Regions from separate parts of the Corynebacterium pseudogenitalium genome, predicted to be linked through region 1. Evidence: riboswitches for the same ligand, from Rfam matches in the RefSeq annotation. Region 1 holds a riboswitch; the other holds the start of a gene.

Region 1 (7,568 bases):
GAAAGTTATTTCCTTCGAGCGCTATTAGGCCAGAAAAGGCAGGTTAGCGCGAAATCTGCCGAAAAGTTTGTGGGTGAAAGGAGATGACTTTGACCCGAAAACAGGGGATAATCACATGCGTGACGACCGCAATTTCTAACCAAGGTATGGCGACACCGCAGAATCGTGTCCCGGCGCTGAACCGACCAAACATGGTCAGCGTTGGCACGATCGCGTTCCTCGCCCAAGAGTTGATGTTCTTTGCCGGTTTGTTCGCGATGTATTTCACCTCGCGTGCAAACGGTATGACCGCAGGCGACTGGGATAACCAGACGGCACACCTGAACGTGATGTTCGGCTTGATCATCACGATCGTGCTCGTGTCTTCTTCCGTGACTTCTCAGTTCGGCGTATTTGCAGCAGAAAGGGGTGACGTTTTTGGGCTCCGCAAATGGTTCACGGTAACTATCGCGCTTGGCGTTGTCTTCCTCGGACTCGTGGCTTTCGAGTGGGGAGAAATGATCATGCACGGCGTGACCATTCAGGCGAGTGTCTTCGGGTCAGTGTTCTTCATCATCACTGGCTTCCACATGGCGCACGTGACCGCCGGCATCATTGCCTTCGTGGTTGTGCTGCTCCGCGTATCTAAGTCGAAGTTCACTCCGGCACAAGCTACTGCAGCAATGGTGACCTCTTACTACTGGCACTTTGTTGACGTAATTTGGGTCGGCGTCTTCATTACTCTGTATATCGTTCAATAGGTATCTGATACGTAGAGTCGCCGTCGAAATGACGGAAGGCCATTTATCTGTATTAGACACTGACGCTCAAAGGGAACAAGATGGAAAAATCACCTAAGAAAAAGCGCAGTCGGCGCAAGGCGCAGCGCACCTTTGCTGGTGCAGCAGCCTTGACGCTCGGCCTCACGGGTGCGGGTTTCCTCGCATCGGCGCTTGCCCCGAACGCGCAGGTCGCTACTGCGCAAAAAGATGACCAGGCAATGATTCAAGAAGGCAAGGACATTTACGACGTCGCTTGCATCACTTGCCATGGCGCAAACCTCCAGGGTGTTGAAGGCCGCGGCCCGTCCCTGATCGGCACCGGCGAAGGTGCTGTGTACTTCCAGGTCAACTCCGGACGTATGCCGATGATGTCGAATGACGCTCAGGCTGAACGCAAGCGTCCTCGTTACACCGAGTCTCAAGCACTGGCACTGGCTGCCTATGTTGCTGCCAACGGTGGGGGACCGGAGCTGGTGTACAACCCAGACGGATCACTCGCGAAGGAAGAGCTTCGCGGTAAGAACTACGATGGCCAGATTCAGGCTGGCGACGTCGCACGTGGCGGCGAGCTCTTCCGCTTGAACTGCGCGTCTTGCCACAACTTCACCGGCCGCGGTGGCGCACTGTCTTCTGGTAAGTATGCGCCGGAGTTGGACCCAGCGAATGAGCAGGAGATCTACCAGGCGATGCTGACTGGCCCGCAGAACATGCCAAAGTTCTCGGACCGCCAGCTCAGCGCCGACGAGAAGCGCGACATCATTGCGTTTATTAAGTCCTCGAAGGAAACCCCAAGCCCTGGCGGTTACGCCCTTGGTGGCCTTGGCCCAGTTTCTGAAGGTATGGCTATGTGGATGATCGGCGTAACGCTCGTTGCTGCCGCAGCTATCTGGATTGGATCGCGCTCATGAGTGAAGTAAACAAGAACTACACATCCCAAGATTTGGACCGCATGAATAACGCGGAGCTCGCTGCTCTGGGCACGGAACTCGACGACGTCACCGTTGCGTACCGCAAGGAGCGGTTCCCAGTTGATGGCGACCCACGCGAGAAGTCTTCCGAACTCGGAATCAACATTTGGTTGATTATTTCGGTGCTCTGCGGAATCGCGTTCCTCGGTGTCTACCTCTTCTGGCCATGGGAGCCACGCTTCCACGGCGATGAAGGACTTTGGGTTTACACGCTTTACACGCCACTGCTCGGCCTTACTTCTGGTGTCGGTTTTGCCGCCCTGGGTATCGCGATTGTCCAGTACGTGAAGAAGTTCATCCCTGAGGAGATCTCCGTACAGCGTCGTCACGACGGCCGTTCTTCCGAATTGGACCGTCGCACGACGACCGCTCTGCTGAATGATGCCTGGGAGACTTCCACCCTTGGTCGTCGTAAGGCAATGAAGGGTCTGCTTGGCACCGCTGGTGTTCTCGCCGGCCTCATGGTCGTTGCACCCCTCGGTGGCATGATCAAAAACCCGTGGAAGAAGCGCCACGACCTTAACTACTTAGGTGATGGCACGCTTTGGACACACGGGTGGACCATGCAGGAGAAGGGCGTCAAGGTTTACCTCGGTCGCGACACTGGCGCGATCGCCGAGCTGCACGAAGGCGTAGCTGGCTCGCACTACTCCACGGCAGGTGTTTCCCGCCTGGTGCGTATGCGTCCAGAAGACCTCGCTGCTGCTTCCATGGAGACGGTATTCCCGCTCTACCCGGAGGATGTCAACGATGGTGACATTTACGACCCAGAGCGCGACGTATACGAACACCACATGCACTCGCTGCATGGCCCTCGTAACGCAGTTATGCTGATCCGCCTTCGCTCTGAGGACGCACGCCGCGTCGTTGAGCGTGAAGGTCAGGAAGATTTCCACTACGGGGATTACTACGCATACTCCAAGATTTGTACGCACATTGGTTGCCCGACCTCGCTTTACGAAGCGCAGACGAACCGCATCCTTTGTCCGTGCCACCAGTCGCAGTTCGACGCACTGCAGTACGGCAAACCGATCTTCGGACCGGCTGCCCGTGCTCTGCCTCAGCTTCCTGTGACTGTTGACGAAGACGGTTACCTCATCGCCAACGGAAACTTCATCGAGCCCGTCGGCCCGGCATTCTGGGAGCGTAAATCCTAATGAGTACTAAACTTGCACAAGCCGCGGACAACGTTGATTCGCGGTACACGGTAGCCGGTTTCCTCCGGCCACAGTTGAATAAGGTCTTCCCGAGCCACTGGTCTTTCATGCTCGGTGAGATGGCGCTGTACAGCTTCATTATCTTGCTGCTGACAGGTATTTACCTCGCGCTGTTCTTTGACCCTTCCATTACGAAGGTGATCTACGACGGCGGGTACCTACCGCTCAACGGCGTGGAAATGTCACGCGCGTACGCCACGGCTCTGAATATTTCATTCGAGGTCCGCGGTGGCCTGTTCGTTCGTCAGATGCACCACTGGGCTGCGCTGATGTTCATGATGGCGATGTTCGCCCACATGATGCGTATCTTCTTCACCGGTGCGTTCCGCCGCCCACGTGAGGCTAACTGGGTCATCGGCGTTACCCTGATTCTCATCGGCATGGCCGAAGGCTTCATGGGTTACTCCCTGCCAGACGACCTGCTCTCTGGTGTTGGCCTCCGTATTATGTCTGCCATTATTGTTGGTATCCCGATCATCGGTACCTGGATGCACTGGGCAATCTTCGGCGGCGACTTCCCGTCTGACCTGATGCTGGACCGCTTCTACATCCTGCACGTTCTGATCCTCCCGGGCGTGATCCTGGCTCTGATCGCAGCGCACCTGCTGCTCGTCTGGTTCCAGAAGCATACCCAGTTCCCAGGCCCCGGCCGTACGGAGAACAACGTTGTTGGCATCCGCATTATGCCGGTCTTCGCAGTCAAGGCGATCGGCTTCATGATGGTTGTCTTCGGTGTCCTCGCTGCTATGGCTGGTCTGACCACCATCAACGGCATTTGGAACATCGGCCCATACAACCCGTCGCAGGTCTCCGCCGGTTCGCAGCCTGACGTTTACATGCTGTGGACTGACGGCGCAGCTCGTGTCATGCCAGCGTGGGAGCTCTACCTCGGCCCATACACCATTCCGGGTGCCTTCTGGGTTGCCCTCATGTGTGGCGTCATGGTCGTCCTGCTGATCAGCTACCCGTTCATCGAAGCGAAGGTGACCGGTGACACGGCGCACCACAACCTGCTGCAGCGCCCACGTGACGTTCCAGTGCGTACCGGCCTCGGTGTGATGGCACTCGTGTTCTTCCTGTTGCTGACCGTTTCCGGTGGCAACGACCACGTTGCTCACTTCTTCCAGATCTCGCTGAATGCGATGACCTGGTTCGGTCGCATCGGTCTCATTGTCTTGCCGCCGTTCGCATACTGGCTGACCTACCGTATTTGTGTTGGTTTGCAGCGTTCCGACCGTGAGGTTCTGGAGCACGGTATCGAAACGGGCATCATCAAGAAGCTGCCTAACGGTGCGTTTGTGGAGATCCACCAGCCGCTTGGCCCAGTCGACGAGCATGGACACCCAGTGCCACTCGATTACGCTGGTGCTCCGGTTCCGAAGCGACTCAACCAGCTCGGCTTCGCTGACTCCGAGACCATCGGTAAATTCAAGCCTGCTGAGCTTGGCGTTTCCGAGCGCGTCCGGGACGAGCAGCGCGAGAACCATCATGAGGAGATCGAGACGTTGCGCAAGCTCGAGGAAACCAAACACCTCGATGACCGCAATGCTTCTGAATAGGCTCTAACACACTAGCGGTCGCTCAAGGCGCCCTGGTTGGTTGTACGAGAGTACAGCTGGCCAGGGCGTTTTTGTATGTCCGGTCGGTCCACTTTTGGAACCCAGCACCTTTATCTCGCCCGTGCTATGACACGAGCCCACTTCTGGCTTCGTTCTGCTACGGCCCGCGGTATCAACGCGCCGCAATGGCTCACCGCTTCACGTCTGAAGTCGGAGGAATTTGGAGCCATTTCGAAGCGTTATGGAAGCGTTATACAGTAGAAGTGAGTAATGTCACATAAGAGTGATTTAGTGCATTCTTACCAAATTGGCGCTCTGGGCACAGGTGGGGAAGGTTGGCAAAAGAGCAGGTAGGGGGTCATTTGTCTGGTTGGGCACATTGTGGCGCTCGGCTTGCAGTTCTCAGGAACATTCGCGCGAAATGGGGGAGAGGAAAAATAACGGAACGATAACGGCCGTGTCGTTGGACAAAGATGTTTCCGTTTCGTAACCTAATCGAGACATTGCAGCAACAGCCGTTGAAAGCAAACAGTAAGTACATATAGCGCCTAATTCCCTGAGCCTTAGTGGCTTCAGGAAGCCGGGGACCCAAGCAGGATTTTCTCTCTGGGGTGAATGCGAACGAGAGCGGAGTTTTCCGTGGAAGTCGTAAGGCTGGTTCTCTAGCCCAACCCGTCAGCTAACTCGGTCGGCAAAAGAGAAGATATGGAGTTTTACAATTATGGCTAAGCACCGTCGTCAGGCACACAGCACTGCACGTAACGTCGCGGTAGTGACCGCAGCAGCTGCAGGTGCCTCGCTGCTCTCGCCAATCTCTGCAGAGGCGGCTGAGGTTCGCGTCCCGAACTCGCCGGTAGCTGTTCAGGTCCCAGGTATTGAGAACGTGCCGGGCATCGCTGCGATTCCTGGCATCGAGGCTTGGATCCCATCCCTGGCAGGTCAGAAGTCCAATGCTGATGTCCCTACGGCAATTGCGCAGGTTCGAGCGGTTCCTGGCGTCAACAACGTACCTTCGTTTGGTGCATGGCTGGCAAACGTCGAGGCTCAGTTCAAGGCGCCAGTCGCGAAGGCATACTCCGCAAACGTTGCTGCGCCGGCAGTTGCTCCAACGCCGCAGGTCTCCGCAGGTCAGCGCCTGGTCGATATTGCACGTACAAAGATTGGTGCTGCATACGTATACGGCGCTGCGGGCCCGAACGTGTTCGACTGCTCCGGTTTCACCTCCTGGGTATATGCGCAGGCTGGTAAGTCCATCCCTCGTACCTCGCAGGCGCAGGCGGCTGCGGGTACTCCGGTTCCGCTTGATCAGCTTCAGCCTGGTGACATCGTGGCTTACTACGGTGGCGCTTCCCACGTTGGTATCTACACCGGCAACGGCACCATCATTGATGCACTGAACACCAACGCACCGGTCGCTGAGCGTCCGCTGCACATGATGCCAGTGCACTCCGCTGTGCGCTTCTAAGCACGGTATTTATCGGCCGATCCAAACGATTGTGGTGGGGGTCGGCAGAAGAATTACAAGATTGTAACTTTAAGCCCCTCTCGCTATATTGGTGATAGTTTTTCTTGCCAGCGAAGGGGCTTTAAGTGGCTAAACACTCTTTACATGCGCGTCATGTTGCAAATGGGCGTTCCTGGGGGAAGCGCGTGGCGCTGGGTGCATCGCTCTCTGTCGTTGTGGGCAGTAGCGTTGCTGCTCCGTCCGCAGTAGCGGATGATGTCGAGGAACTGATTCATCAGGTTGATGAGCTTTCGCATGAGGTCACCGCAAAGGTAGAAGAGCTCAAGGGCGTCGAGGATGATATTGCCGCGAAGTCGGAGGAACTTGAGCGCCTGCAGTCTGAGGTGGCGGATGCACGTACCCAAGTCCAAGCTGCGACAATCGCTCGTGATGATCTCCAAAGGGAAGTAGACCGCCTCGCTGCGTCCCGGTACCGCAACGTCCAGGCCGATGTGATCCTTACAACGCTGGACTCTGGTAGTCCCCAGACTGCTATTGACCGTGCTGCGTACCTGGATTCGCTGTCCCGCAAGCAGCAAAGTGTGCTCCGCGAGTACGAAGGCGCTGCCCAGGACGCGGCAACGAAGGCGAATGCTGCAAACGTAGCCCTTGCGGAAGCGCAGTATCTCCGCAATGACCTTGATTCAAAGCGTTCGAAGCTCGAGCGTGAGCGCGAGGCGCTGCAGGGACAGATTGAGGAGATTGAGGCGCGCGTCGATAATTTGTCGCCGGAGGCGCGTTCGTTGTGGGAGGGACGTCTGCACCCCGTTGATGCTGGCTCGTTGCCTCCGGTGGGGGATGGGGTTGTCGGTGCCGCGCTCGCGCAGGTTGGCAAGCCTTATGGCTGGGGCGCGACGGGGCCGTCGGCGTTCGACTGCTCTGGGCTCATGGTGTGGGCTTACGGGCAGAACGGTAAGGCGATCCCGCGTACCTCGCAGGCTCAGCTTGCTGGTGGCATGCCGGTGAGCATGGGGGACCTGCAGCCAGGTGACATTGTCGGTTATTACCCGGGAGTGACGCACGTTGGCATGTATATCGGCGACGGCATGGTTGTGCATGCCTCTGACTACGGTATTCCGGTTCAGGTTGTCCCGTTGAATTCGATGCCGGTCCAGGGCGCTGTCCGTTATTAGGCACCATGACTGTTTTATTGGTGACGAATGATTTCCCACCGACTGTCGGTGGGATTCAGTCGTACTTGCGGGACTATGTGCAGGAAGTCGTTCACCGTCGGGGGGCGCAGAGCATCATTGTGTTTGCCTCGATGCAGGATAAGGCGGCTGCTCTCGCTTGGGATGCGGAACAGCCGTACACGATTATTCGCTGGCCCTTTCCAGTAATGTTGCCTACTCCTGCTGTCCGGAGGATGATGCAGCGAATTATCAGGCAGCAGCACGTCGATACGGTGTGGTTTGGTGCTGCAGCTCCTCTTGGAGCGATGGGGGGTGCTGCGAAGCGTGCGGGTGCTTCGCGGGTTGTGGCGACGACGCATGGCCATGAGGTCGGGTGGTCAATGTTTCGCGTTGGTCGTCGACTGCTGCGAACGATTGGCGGTAGTG
Region 2 (7,568 bases), 860 kb from region 1:
TCTTCGACGACGGCGGCGGTCGCCGCATCGAGCGGCCCCGGGGCGAGCAGTGTCATGTCGCCCTGCGCGATGAGTTGCGAGACCTCCGCGGGGACGAGCTGCTTCGTGGCCTCGACGACGTCGCCGTCGTTGAGAAGTGCTTGCAGGGGTGTCGACGCCGAGCTCCCCACGCCGCCAATCGCGCCGATGAATGCGGCTTCGGCGATGGTGGTTTCGATAAGTTGGGGCGAGAAATTCGCTGCTATGAGCGGTACGTGGAACAGTAATCGGGCCTCTTGGTCGGGGCCTGCGTACTCGACGATGCGCCTCCGGGCATGCCTGACGTCGGGGTTGTGGGTGGGCTCCGAAAGGAGGCGGTGCTCCGGCGTCTTGTCGGTGCGCCAGGGCGAGGCGAGCCAGCCGGCGAGGAGGATAGCCCACTGGTCGGCGAGCGTGGCGTCCAACCAGGAAAGAGCGTCGTGGGTGGCCGCGAGTACGTCGGCCTCGTCGGTGCTTCCACGGCCGAGAAGGCCGGCGGATTCGCCCGTGGTAATGAGGAGCGCAGGATCGAAACCGAGGGCCTGCGTTAACCCCGCATGTGCGCGGACCCCCAGGGAGCCGTCCTTGTTCAGTGCGACCGGGGACTCAAGTAACAGGAGCAGTAGCTGGCGGAGCTTGCGCACCGCGTCGAGGCCCGCGCCAGTAGCGTTGCGGTCGATCGTCGGCTGATCTGGATCGTTGACGGCAGGGGCGTGCTCGGGGAACTCGCGCGGTGGCAGGCCACGGAGGACGTCGCGGACGGGGCGAGGTAGGCGAACCGTTGTGGCGTCGACGCGGATGAGCAGCCCTTTCGCAATGAGTGTTGCAACTGGCGTCGTGGGATCCGCGTCCGCCGCGGCGGCCCTCGTCGTGCCGACGGAACCTGACGCCGCTAGCGTATCCAGCACTGAGCGCTCGCGGGCGCTGAGTCCTTCCAGCAGCCCGTCGAGGTTCGGTGGGGCCTGGTCCCCGAGGCGCCAGCCCGACGGCAGCGCGGAAAGTGCCCCTGGTGCGACCCGTACAGCAGTATCCGGGCCATAGATGAGCGCCATCGCACGGAGACGCTCGACGGCCCCGGGAACACGCGCTGCGGGGACACTGTTGGTGTCGACGGGAGAGAGCTCGGCGCCGACGTCCCCGAGCGCTTCCAGAAGCCGCAACTCGGCAGCGTTGAGACGGCGTAACGCTCGTGCTGCAGACCCAGCCAGCGACAGCCGCGTCCCCAGCGAACCCCAGGATGGCGGGGTGGGGTAAAAGGCGTCTGGCCTGAGATAAATGAGCTCCCGGAGTTGTTCGGGGCGCATCGTGCGGAGCGCTTCCTGGAACGTAGTCATAGCGTTGGCTAGTGTACGTGCGATTTTTGTCCAGGCGTGAAAGAATAGTACGCATGGCTAAAGACGTAGAGAAGATCGGTCGCGCGAACCCGGCGTGGCCCACCAACACCCCTGGTAATGGTTCGCCTGTCACCGAGCTGTCCTCGCAGCTTACCGGTGCATCTAGCCCGTTTGGGGACGAGCTCGTGCTCCCACTCCCGGCGGAAGAAATCGGGTACGTCCACCCAACGACGCGAATCAACCGCTAAGTGTTCAACCTTTTGGCCAGCCCTGAAAGAGTGGGCTGGCCAGTCCCTATGCCCCTTTCATAAAGCAAAACAAACGTGCCCGCCACAAGCTTTCTGTGGCGGGCACGTTCTATTGAGTGCTTAGCGGTTCAGCAGTGCTGCGCCGATAGCGGCGAGATCGCCCGAGCGAACAGCGTTGATCAGTGCAGCGTTCTGGCTGTAGAACGCATCGTAGTTCGCGCGGTTCGCAGCGTAGGACTGCTGGATGTGCGCCGGAATCGCGAAACCATAGTTGCTCAGGGAGCTGCCGAGCTGACGGTACAGGGCGTCAACTGGGTTCTCTGCCTGGCGCTGGGCTGCGTCCGGGGATGCAACGGCAGCGCGTGCAGGAGCAGGTGCCGGTGAGACAGCCTGTGCGTCGCGATTTGTCGCAGCGGAGTTCAGTCCAAGGCGAGCGGAGCATGCTGGCCATGCGCCCCAACCCTGCTGTGCCAGGGTGCGCTCTGCAACGATGATCTGCTGCTCACGGGTTGCCAGGTTCGCGGTTGGAGCGAACTGGCCGCCACCGAATGCCTGCCAGGTGGACGCGGAGAACTGCAGGCCGCCGTGGTAGCCGTTGCCGGTGTTGATTGCCCAGTTGCCGCCGGACTCGCACTGTGCGAGACGGTCCCAGTCAGAGTCAGGCGCTGCCGTGGCCTCTGGGGCCATCAGTCCAGCGAACGCCGCGGTTGCGGCTGCGCCGGCGAGTGCCTTCTTGGTCAGGGAAGTGGTCTGCTTGGAATGGCGTCCCATGAAAATACGATGTCCTCTCTTGTTGTCGCTTGCGAAGTAAGCTGTCGGGTTCGGGCTGAGGTGTCCGGTTGCAGTAGCAACTTCACCCCAAGGAAGCTCCGGGAGGGAGTTTCCGAAGGTTGGGTCCTCCGCTTCTGTTCTTTGTGTAATTGTGCGAGGCGAACAGAACTCAGCGTGCCTCGTTTTCTTGCTGCGGGACAGCCTAACGCTTTATAACGATTTAGTCACGCTCCGGGCACTTTTTGGGGTCGGTGTCGCGGACGCGGGGAGACTGGTAGGGCTGTTTGTCCTGTTCACGAGCCAAATTGGCGCGAGTGTGATTTGTGGCACTTTCTTTCGTGTTGGGGCTCGAACGGGCGATACGACTATGATGGATAGCCACTGCTGAGTCTGCATAGAGAACAGAGAAGGAACGAAGACTAATGCCAATTGGAAAGGTGAAGTGGTTCGACGCCGACAAGGGCTTCGGCTTCGCATCCAACCCTGGAGACGACGACGTATTTATTTCTAAGTCGGTGCTCCCGGATGGTGTGGATGAGCTTGTGCCTGGACAGCGCATCGAGTTCGACTTTGCCGCAGGCCGAAAGGGCCCGCAGGCGCTGCGCGTCGCCATCTTGGAGACGCCGAAGCGTCGCCCCGTGCACCGTAGGAAGCCAGAAGAACTCGGAAGCATGCTTGCCGATGTGATGACGCTCATCGAGTCCGACGTGCAACCGGCGTTGACGGCTGGGCGCTACCCTGAGCGCAAAGAGGCTCGACAGGTTGCGGGCATCCTGCGCGCAGTGGCGAAGGAGCTTGACGCCTAAGCGTTATTCAAACGCGACCGACCATGTGGCGACCACCGGGATTTCTTCCCCGTGGTCGTCATTTTTTACGGCCAGCGTCGAGACTTCAGCAACGAGGAGTTTCGCCCCGCCTTCTTTGACGGCAGGAGCGGTCTCTTCGGTGGTCTCGCCCGCCTGGTGGAGGCGCTCTTCGTTGGCGGAGGGGTCGTCGTAAATGAGGAGGAGGCGCCAGCTGCCCGCAGCGATATCTGGGTCGATGCGGAATGTGAGTTCGTCGGAGCCATCACGTGTGAGTGCCGGTGGCTCACCGCCGTCACATTGCTCATCGAGGGGGCAGAGCGTGTAGGGGGCGATCTCGTGCTCGCCGTCGGATGCAGTGACGTGAATCCGAAGGTCTTCTACGGGAAGACCTGGCTGCGAGCGCTGCCAGTTCATGAACGCGTACACCCCAGCGAGCAGGATAGCGACGGCGAGAACTGTCGCACCGAGTTGGAGTGCAAGGCGAGAGGAAGCACGGCGGGAAGCAGTCATGAGCGAAATTCTACTGGGACGGGACCAGCCGGACGCGGTAGAGGTCAGGCCAACGCTTGCCGGTGAGGTAAAACTCGTCGGTGCCAGGGATATGCGCGATCCCGTTGAGCACATTGTTTATGTCTTCGTCGGCGTTGTTGGGAAGAGACGACGCATCGATTCTGGCCGTGACGTGGCCGGAGGTGGCGTCGATACGCACGATGTCGGTGGTTGTGAAGATGTTTGCGTAGACGTCGTCGCCGACGCACTCCAACTCGTTGAGACCCTCGACGGGTTTGCCTTGGTCGGTGACTTCGAACCGCGCAAGCTCGGCGAGCGTGTCCGGGTCCATGCGGCGCAGCTCGGCGGAACCGTCGGAGAAAATAAGTGCATCATCGGTGGCGCACAGCCCCCACCCTTCGCCGTCGTAGTGGGCGGTATCGACAGTTGCTAGGGACGCTGCATCGCGGCGAAACGCGGTGCCCTCCTGCCACGTCAGCTGCCAAACCGAATCTCCGACGCGGGTCATGCCTTCGCCGAAGAACACGTCTGGCAAGGCAACCTCGCCCAACACGTCGCCTTCTGCCGTGAGCCGATACATACCGGACGCTCCGTATTGGCCGGTACTGACGAGGAGCGTGCCGTCCTCATCGACTTCGAGGCCCTGGGTGAACAGGGCAGGGTCGTAGTCGTAGCGTTGTACGATTTCGGGTTTCAGCTGCTCCACCTCGGTGGCAGCTTCATCGCAACCACTCACAGTGAGCAGCACCAAAGGACACATCAGGATGGACCAAAACCGTCGGGAGTGAACACGCATACGTCCATCATGCAGCATTTCCCCAGAAATGGGCCATAATGGAGAGCGTGTCTCAGAACAAGAACTCTTCACCACTGCTGAGCGACAAAGCAATTGAGGTCGCGCGAGAGGCCATCCTCGAGATCGCGGAAGGCGAGGTCGGCGCGCACATCGGTGTCGCTGGGCTCTCGAGCAACGTGGCCACGCACCGCTTCGAAGCGAGCGTGCCTGGCTACAACGGGTGGGAATGGAACGCGGTCGTCGCGTGTGCCACGGGCTCAACATGGGTGACCGTCAACGAGGTCGCGCTCATGCCGGCTCGTGACGCGCTGCAGGCGCCGGACTGGGTGCCGTACTCCGAGCGTCTTCGCCCCGGCGACCTCGGCCCCGGCGACATCATGGAGCCAGCGCCTGACGACGAGCGCCTGACCACAGACTCCTTTGCAAAGGATGCAGTGACGTTCCCAGGCAGGGAAACTGACCACTACCTCACGCAAGAAGGCCTCAACGCGGCGAAGACGCGGTGGCGGAAGGGCAAGTTTGGCCCTAATTCTGCGTTCGCCGAGCAGGCAACGCTGCACTGCCGGACCTGCGCGTTCTACATTCCAATGGAGCACCCAGTGGGGGAGAACTTCGGGGTGTGCACCAACGAATACTCTGCTGATGGCCGCATCGTCGCTGCATCCTACGGCTGCGGTGCCCACGCAGATACCAAGGCGCCGCGCCACGACGGGAAGTAACCCGCTAGAGCAGTGATGCCCGCAGCTGCCGGGTCTTATTGATCTCGCGGTGCGTCGGCAGTAGACCGCGCGAAATCATTCGGGGGCCAGGCTTGGGTGTGCCGTACTCCTGCCATTGCTCGACAAGCCGGGCACCCTGCACAGCATCGACGGCCCACGTCTCCTGGTGCATCAGGTCGAAGCGTGAGAAGCCGTCGTGCGCCTCATGCGTTTCGACGCCCGCCTCCTCCAACACACGCACAACCCCCTCCAGCGCGTATGACCCCGCGGTAGCAGGGTGCCCGGAGATGACCGCCCGCGTGGCGCTTGGAAATGTGATCAGTGGTTGGAGGAGTGCGGAGATGATGCGGCCGCTGGCGTCGGCAAGCAATCCGTCGTTGGTGCCCAGCGTTGCCGATGCGTGCAACTGCCACCCGAGGTCCGGCCCGTGCCTGTTCGGCTGCGCGCGCTGATCCCGGATTGGCTCCGCGAACATGGTGATCTCCGTGGAGGGCGCAGGCGCCGGGCGAAGCGTCAAGGACGCATGGCCTCCCGTGACGTGGACGACCGCTTTGCGAGGGCCCGTAACCTGGCTGACCGTAACGCGGAGGCGTTCAAACTCCGAGTGTGGGATGCCGCAGCCTCGAAGCTTCGAGGTGAGCAGATCTGCATCTGCAACCATGCCTTGCGAAATGACAAAGCTGAATACATCCACTTTGGGCTCCAAGTCGAAATTATTAGGAAGTGTGTGCACTAAGGTAAAAGTCTATTGCAGGCTTTTGGCAGATAGATTTCAGCCGATGCATGCAACAACTTTGCTCTCTTTCATAACTTCCTCAACGAACTAAAGGGGATCTTCGCAGTGAGTATTCCAAGCGAATCTTCAACGAAGCAGCCCGCTAGCGGGCTTGATAAATTCTTCCATATCAGTGAGCGAGGCTCGAGCGTCGGCCGCGAAATCCGCGCCGGTATCGTGACCTTCTTTGCGATGGCGTACATCGTGCTCCTGAATCCTTTGATCCTGGGCACGAGCCCCGACCGCGAAGGTGTCGTGCTTGGTATCCCGCAGGTAGCTGCGGTGACGGCCCTTGCCGCCGGTGTGATGTGTATCTTGTTCGGCGTTATTGCTAAATATCCGTTTGGTATTGCTGCGGGCCTTGGCCTGAACACACTCGTTGCAGTGACACTCGTTGGGCAACAGGGCCTGACCTGGCCAGAGGCCATGGGCCTCATCGTGATTGACGGTATTATCATCTGCATTCTTGCGATTTCCGGGTTCCGTACCGCCGTCTTTGAGGCCATCCCGAACTCGATGAAGGTGGCAATGAGTGTCGGCATCGGCATGTTCATCGCGATGATCGGCCTGGTGGACGCCGGGTTCGTGCGCCGCATCCCTGACGAGGCACACACCACTGTCCCGGTGCAGCTGGGCTTCGGTGGTTCGATCGCCTCGTGGCCGACGGCTGTGTTTGTCACCGGCCTGCTCATCTGTGGCTTCATGGTGATCCGGAACATTCCGGGTGGGCTGTTCATCGGCATCGTCGCGACGACGATCATCTCGATGATTGTGGAGTCCTTCGTCGGTGCAGGCTCGTCCGCTGAGAATGACCACGGCTGGTCGCTCGCGGTCCCTGCGCTTCCGGATTCTTTGGGTGGCATCCCGGATCTGTCCCTCGTGGGCAAAATCGACATGGTTGGTGCCTTCGTTGAGGTCGGTGTCGTCGCCGCCAGCCTCCTGGTCTTCACCCTCGTGTTGGCGAACTTCTTCGACGCAATGGGCACCATGACGGCGCTCGGCCGCCAGGCCGGCCTGACCGACGAGAACGACAACCTGCCAGGCATGAAGAAAGCCCTTGTTGTTGAAGGCTTCGGCGCAGTAGTCGGTGGCGCGTTCTCTGGTTCCTCGAACACGGTGTTCGTGGACTCGTCCGCCGGCATTGCTGACGGCGCCCGCACCGGCCTCGCAAACGTGGTCACCGGCATCCTGTTCCTGCTGGCGATGTTCCTCACCCCGCTGTACGAAATCGTCCCAATCGAGGCCGCCGCACCGGTCCTCGTCGTGGTTGGCGCGCTGATGATGATGCAGGTCAGCAACATTGACTGGACCCGTTTCGACGTTGCCTTCCCGGCCTTCTTGACCATCATCATGATGCCGCTGACCTACTCGATTGCCAACGGCATCGGCGTCGGCTTCATCGCGTTTACCGTGATGGCGCTCTTCGCTGGCAAGCGCAAGGACATTCACTGGATCATGTGGCTGATTTCTGCCCTGTTCTTGATCTATTTCGCACAAGGACCGTTGATGTCGCTAATCTCGTAAAGCGTGAGCATAGTTATCGACGACCCCTCCGACTCCCGGCTTGACGATATCCGCGACCTGAAGCACT

The links. A riboswitch is a leader RNA that binds a small molecule or an ion and turns the genes downstream of it on or off. The one in region 1 is predicted to bind cyclic di-AMP.
Region 2: it holds a riboswitch for cyclic di-AMP, as region 1 does, so the genes downstream of both, KBP54_RS03420 (resuscitation-promoting factor Rpf1 domain-containing protein) here and KBP54_RS07555 (C40 family peptidase) in region 1, are expected to answer to the same signal.

The regions. Positions count from the first base shown of each region.
Region 1 is NZ_CP072934.1:1,567,477-1,575,044, reverse strand. It holds gene ctaE (aa3-type cytochrome oxidase subunit III) at 120-740, shown strand; gene qcrC (cytochrome bc1 complex diheme cytochrome c subunit) at 821-1,669, shown strand; gene qcrA (cytochrome bc1 complex Rieske iron-sulfur subunit) at 1,666-2,886, shown strand; gene qcrB (cytochrome bc1 complex cytochrome b subunit) at 2,886-4,505, shown strand; cyclic di-AMP (ydaO/yuaA leader) riboswitch at 5,041-5,214, shown strand; gene KBP54_RS07555 (C40 family peptidase) at 5,227-5,970, shown strand; gene KBP54_RS07550 (C40 family peptidase) at 6,096-7,142, shown strand; gene KBP54_RS07545 (glycosyltransferase family 4 protein) at 7,148-7,568, shown strand, end outside.
Region 2 is NZ_CP072934.1:711,148-718,715, forward strand. It holds gene KBP54_RS03410 (helicase-associated domain-containing protein) at 1-1,352, opposite strand, end outside; gene KBP54_RS03415 (hypothetical protein) at 1,406-1,600, shown strand; gene KBP54_RS03420 (resuscitation-promoting factor Rpf1 domain-containing protein) at 1,721-2,371, opposite strand; cyclic di-AMP (ydaO/yuaA leader) riboswitch at 2,383-2,556, opposite strand; gene KBP54_RS03425 (cold-shock protein) at 2,794-3,177, shown strand; gene KBP54_RS03430 (DUF2771 domain-containing protein) at 3,181-3,687, opposite strand; gene KBP54_RS03435 (glutaminyl-peptide cyclotransferase) at 3,698-4,483, opposite strand; gene KBP54_RS03440 (DUF3027 domain-containing protein) at 4,531-5,202, shown strand; gene KBP54_RS03445 (hypothetical protein) at 5,207-5,863, opposite strand; gene KBP54_RS03450 (NCS2 family permease) at 6,044-7,501, shown strand; gene KBP54_RS03455 (TrmH family RNA methyltransferase) at 7,505-7,568, shown strand, end outside.